2 linked regions of the Lacibacter sediminis genome follow. The protein of the gene in region 1 interacts with the protein of each later gene in a pairwise test. Links are inferred from orthologs where the notes say so. Each region holds a gene or a part of one and is shown on either strand. Other genes may lie near its edges.

The links. The genes of interacting proteins can lie anywhere in the genome.
Region 2: the proteins of rho (region 1) and nusG interact in binary tests that used the Escherichia coli proteins (3 or more experiments, as listed by UniProt). The link is inferred for Lacibacter sediminis from one-to-one orthologs.

What each region holds. Positions count from the first base shown.
Region 1 is NZ_CP060007.1:35,919-38,995, forward strand. What follows is about bases 98-3,077. They hold rho (transcription termination factor Rho), read right to left. Parts: upstream 2,424-3,077; coding sequence 771-2,423; downstream 98-770. Other genes in these bases: mnmH (tRNA 2-selenouridine(34) synthase MnmH), read right to left, coding at 98-188; H4075_RS00160 (hypothetical protein), read right to left, coding at 440-748; asnS (asparagine--tRNA ligase), read left to right, coding at 3,038-3,077. In the rest of the region: more of mnmH, read right to left, coding at 1-97. UniProt on the Escherichia coli protein: Facilitates transcription termination by a mechanism that involves Rho binding to the nascent RNA, activation of Rho's RNA-dependent ATPase activity, and release of the mRNA from the DNA template.
Region 2 is NZ_CP060007.1:1,479,703-1,482,561, reverse strand. The notes cover bases 6-2,767. They hold nusG (transcription termination/antitermination protein NusG), read right to left. Parts: upstream 1,789-2,767; coding sequence 1,222-1,788; downstream 6-1,221. Other genes in these bases: tuf (elongation factor Tu), read right to left, coding at 2,190-2,767; secE (preprotein translocase subunit SecE), read right to left, coding at 1,792-1,989; H4075_RS06445 (hypothetical protein), read left to right, coding at 687-1,151; rplK (50S ribosomal protein L11), read right to left, coding at 6-371. Also shown: more of rplK, read right to left, coding at 1-5; more of tuf, read right to left, coding at 2,768-2,859. UniProt on the Escherichia coli protein: Part of the processive rRNA transcription and antitermination complex (rrnTAC). The complex forms an RNA-chaperone ring around the RNA exit tunnel of RNA polymerase (RNAP).

The DNA of each region.
Region 1 (3,077 bases):
GCTTCTTCACGACTTTGTTGTTTGTAAGCAGTGCCCACTACTTTTCTTTCTTCATCAGTAAATAAGGGGAATGAATATGCACCTGGTATATGTGCATGTTTGTATTCACCCGGACTACGCACATCTAGTACCGGATAAGTAGCAGCAAGCGAAAGAAATTCTTCGATATTAATTTTTTGAATAGCCATAAGAGCAACACGCAAATTTATTTATTTCGTCTTGCAACAACAATTGATATAATCCAAAGTAAAAGTGAGATACAGAAGAATAGAATGGTGAGTTGTTTGGCAATAAGAAAAAGTTCAAGATTGCTGGTAAAAAACCAGGCGTAGCACATAACGATAAACGCAAACATTCCGAATGCCCTGCTGATGTTACCGAACCGTTGAAGCATAGTACAATGCAAAAAGTCCTGCAGTTTTCTACAGGACTTTTATATTTAATTTTCTTTGATCTGGATGTTTACTTCTTTTCCCTTCTTCTCCACTTTGATATTTCCACTGTCACCGGCTTTAATTTCTATTTTGCCATCCTTCCCTTCGATCTTAATACCATCAGTAGAATTGATTTTGATACTGCCAGAATCATCTCCTTTAATGGAAATGCCTTCTTCACTGATCTTTATTTCACCGGAATCACCTTTTATCTCAATTTTTGATTCGCTGCTTTCTTTTTCATTATCTGATTGCTGCGAATCTCCACAACCAATCAAGGTGAATAACAGAGCTGAAAGAAAAAAGTATTTCATAACAATTATTTTGTTCGATTGATTAACCATTCATGCTGATGAGGAACTCATTGTTGTCTTTCGTTCCACGCATATGTTGTAACAAGGTGTTGATTGCTTCTTCTGTATTCATATCGGCCATATGCTTACGCAGGATCCACATACGTTTAGCAGTGTCTTTATCAAGTAACAGATCATCACGACGTGTACTTGAAGCAACAATATCAATTGCAGGGAATACACGTCTGTTGGCGAGCTTACGATCAAGCGCCAATTCCATGTTACCTGTTCCTTTAAATTCTTCAAAGATCACTTCATCCATTTTGCTACCTGTATCAACAAGCGCTGTTGCAATAATGGTTAATGATCCGCCATTTTCAATTTTACGTGCAGCACCAAAGAACTGTTTTGGTTTTTGCATGGCGTTTGCTTCAACACCACCACTCAATACTTTACCACTTGAAGGTGCTACGGTATTGTGTGCACGTGCTAAGCGTGTAATGGAATCTAAGAGGATAATTACATCATGACCGCACTCTACCAAACGTTTTGCTTTTTGTAAAGCGATGGTACTTACTTTCACGTGTTTCTCTGCAGGTTCATCAAACGTACTGGCAATAACTTCTGCTTTTACGCTGCGCTCCATATCAGTTACCTCTTCCGGACGTTCATCAACCAACACGATCATCAAATAACATTCAGGATGATTTTCTGCAATGGCATTTGCCAGTTCTTTCAGCAACATGGTTTTACCTGTCTTTGGCTGGGCAACGATCAATCCACGTTGTCCTTTACCAATTGGGGTAAACAGATCCATGATACGGGTGCTGTAATTATTGGAAGTAGTTGTAAGATTTAATTTTTCGAAAGGGAACAACGGTGTGAGATAATCAAACGGCACACGGTCACGCACTTCATCAGGACGCTTTCCGTTGATGGTATCAACCTTCAATAAGGCAAAATATTTCTCCCCTTCTTTTGGAGGACGAACAGAGCCGTAAACAGTATCGCCGGTTTTTAAACCAAACAATTTTATCTGCGATGGAGATACATACACATCATCGGGACTTGATAAATAGTTGTAATCGCTGCTGCGTAAGAAACCATATCCATCAGGCATCATTTCCAACACACCTTCACCTTGTATCACACCATCAAACTCAATGTTGAAAGGTTGTTCACGCTTATTATTTTGAAACTGTCGTTGTTGATGTTGTTGGTTTTGCGGGCGCTCGTTCGGTTGCGGATTTTCAGCTTCCTGGTTCGATTCAGCTAATTGCTCACCTAATTCCATTTCAGGTGGACCTGCCACAAAATCATCTTCACCCGGCAATGTAAAACCAGGAGGTATAATAGGTTCCGGAAGTTCTGTTTTCTTAAGCACCTTTTTAGGAGCTGCTGCAGGAGCCGGAGCCGGAGCATCCTCTTTCTTTTTGCGAACCTTAGGTGCCGTTTCCTTATCGCCACTTTCCACAACAGCTTCTTCAGTACCGGAAGCGGTGGTGGTTTTTACAATGCGTTTGCGCTTCTTTTCTTCTGCGCCTTTGTTTTCACTTGCCATAACAGCTTGATTATCGAGGATTTTATAAATGAGTTGTTGCTTATCTAATTTTTTAGCACCAGCAATTTTTAATTGCTCAGCTACGTCTAGCAACTCAGGAACGAGCATATCGTTCAATTGTAGAATGTCGTACATAAGAGATTAATTCATTAACACGGAATGGTAAAACCTGGAACTTGTTTTTAGATCTGAAAGTTTGTGTTGATAAAAGTTAAGGGAACCTGGAACGACCGAATTTGATGAGCTTTTGGAAGATCGGATTTGTAAATATCAGTCGGAATCCAATGCAATGTTACGGTAAAATTGGAAAAAAGGAAAAAAATTGTTACCACAGCTCTCCCATCGATGTTATTTTCTAAACTTCTGAATTTCAACCCTGCTTTTTTCTGTTTATACACTTTACAACGCTTTAACCCCTCTTTTTTGTCCTTTTTATGATTAGGAGGAGCTGCCAATTTTGTCGAAGTAATCAATTACAGGAATTGACCTATTTAGTATTGGAGGACAAAATCACATGTGGTTAAATTTTTTCAATAAGAGCGGTAAAATTCTAAAAGCAATGTATACAATTATTTTTTTGATGACATTATGGATGTTTTTTGGTGTTTTATTTGTCCTAATGATTAGGATAACTCCCGAAAGAAAACTCAATTACATAGAGAAATGGATTAAAGCCTATCGAGGAAAGAGACCTGATTAGTCGGGATAGTTAGCAAGGATTATCTTTGCCGCTCAAAATTTCAGCATTTATGTTTAACAAAAGGGTTAAGATCAAAGAATTGCTTAGTC
Region 2 (2,859 bases), 1.4 Mb from region 1 along the record:
GCACTATTCAGTGTAAAGCAGTTGAGGTCAGGCATTTTGTCTTTAGCAATTTCTTCAACCTGTGCCCATGTTACTTTACCAACCTTTGCACGGTTAGGTTCTTTAGAACCTTTCTGAAGTTTTGCTGCTTCCAATAATTGAACAGATGCTGGTGCAGTTTTGATAACGAAGTCGAAAGACTTGTCGGAGTAAACAGTGATCAAAACAGGTACTACTTTACCCATTTTGTCTTGAGTTCTTGCATTGAACTGCTTGCAGAACTCCATGATGTTAAGACCCTTTGAACCGAGGGCCGGACCTACAGGAGGCGCAGGGTTTGCCTGTCCGCCTTTTACCTGTAGCTTCACAAATCCTGTGATTTCTTTTGCCATTGTAAAAGTTTTTTTGGTGATAGCGTCACTCACTTTTGTGAACAACTCCCAAACAAATAAATTCCTATAAAGAACTTTTTGGGATGGCAAAGGTAAGGCTCATTTCCTTACCGGCAAAGGTTTTCAGCAAGTATTTTGTGTTCCGAAATACCAATCAAAAACGACTGTTTCAGTTTTGTTTTTATCTTTTTTCAATGCATGCTTCATCTACTCATTTAAAAAAAAGAGATTTTATTTTTTACTGACTGCATAATTTGATTTAATTTTTCAACTCAATTCTAAAAAACTCCAAAAACAACTTTAAAAATCAATCACATGGCAAAAGCAAAAAAGAAAGCTGCCAAGGCTGCCAAGAAACCAGTAAAAAAGGTGGCAAAAAAGAAAGTAGCGAAGAAAGCTGCTCCAAAGAAAAAAGTAGCAAAAAAGGCTAAGAAAGCTGCCCCTAAAAAGAAGGCTGCTAAGAAAGCCGTTAAAAAAGCTGCGAAAAAAGCCATCAAGAAAGTGGTGAAAAAAGCTGCTAAGAAAAAGGTTGCTAAAAAAGCTCCAGCCAAGAAAAAAGTTGCTGCTAAAAAACCAGCTGCAAAGAAGCCGGCTCCAAAAAAAGCAGCGCCTAATAAAGTAGCGAAGAAAGCTGCTCCAAAGAAAAAAGCAACTCCTAAGCCAAAAGCAGCACCAGCTCCTGCTGAAGCTCCGGCACCAGCTCCTGTTCAGGCCGAACTTCCTTTAGCTGAAGCAACACCAGTAGTTGAAACGCCAACTACTGACGAAGCACAATCATAAGCTGATGTTACAAGAAATAAAAAGTCCCCACTCATTTGAGATGGGGACTTTCTTTTATCATTAAGTAAGCTTATGAAAGCTTTTCAACCTGCATATAATTCAATTCAACCGGTGTAGCACGACCGAATACTTTTACTGCTACTTTCAGTTTCTTCTTCTCGTCATTTACTTCTTCAATTACGCCATTAAAGTCGTTGAATGGTCCATCAATGATCTTGATCGTTTCGCCCACAATAAACGGCTCGCTCATCGTCATACCACTTGCATCAGCCATTTCATCCACCTTGCCAAGCATTTTATTTACTTCTGCTTTACGTAAAGCAATTGGATTTTCTTTACCAAGAAAGTGAATAACGTTGCTGGTATTAGCGATGGTTTCACGAATATCATCCCCCATCTTTCCGTTTTCAACTTCAATCATTACATAACCAGGATAGAAGTTACGCTCACGCACAACCTTCTTACCATTGGCTACTTTGTACACTTTTTCAACCGGAAGAAATACCTGCTTAACGATATTGTCCCAACCGTTGCGTGAAATTTCTTTATCAAGATATTCCTTCACCTTCTTCTCTTTGCCGCTTACGACACGAAGCACATACCACTTACTGGTTTCCACATTGGCAGTTTCAGACATATGTTACTTTTTGAAGAATGAATAAAAGGCTTGAAGACCGCTGGCAATTCCCAGATCCATTAGCCACACGATAGCAGTAATGATGAGTGTAGCAATCAGCACAATCATAGTCGATTGCTGAAGCTGTTGCCAGGTTGGCCAAGTTACTTTTTCGAGGAGTTCTCTGTAAGAGTCTCTGAAATAAGCGGATACTTTGTTCATTGTTTCGTTCTGATTTAATTTCAGATTAATCAGCACGGGCACTAGGATTCGAACCCAGATCAAAGGTTTTGGAGACCCGTATGCTACCGTTGCACCATGCCCGTAGAAAGCTAAAAGCTATCCGCCAAGAGGTGGACAGCTTTTAGTTTTATGTATTGCAAATGTAAAACATTTGCGTAAGCTAAAAGCCTTGCCTTAGCTTATTTTAAGATTTCAGTTACCTGACCGGCACCTACTGTACGACCACCTTCACGGATCGCAAACTTCAAACCTTTCTCCATCGCAATTGGCTGGATCAGTTTTACAGTAAGGCTAGTATTATCACCAGGCATAACCATTTCAGTACCTGCCGGTAATTCAACTTCACCAGTTACGTCAGTTGTACGGAAGTAGAACTGAGGACGGTATTTTTGGAAGAACGGAGTGTGACGTCCACCTTCTTCCTTACTCAATACGTAAACTTCACCTTTGAACTCAGTGTGAGGAGTGATTGTTTTTGGAGCGCAGATAACCATACCACGACGGATATCTTTTTTCTCAATACCACGGAGGAGTAACCCTGCGTTATCACCAGCCTGACCTTGATCAAGAAGTTTTTTAAACATTTCAACACCAGTTACTGTAGAGCTTAAAGGAGATTCCATTAAACCAACAATTTCAACTGCTTCACCTACTTTCACAATACCACGCTCAATACGACCTGTAGCAACAGTACCACGACCAGTGATTGAGAATACGTCCTCAACACTCATCAGGAATGGTTGATCAATTGGTCTTGGAGGTAAAGGAATAAAGCTATCAACCGCTGCCATTAACTCTTCAACTTTAGCAACCCATTGTGGTTCTTCAGCCAAAGCACCAGTTGCTGAA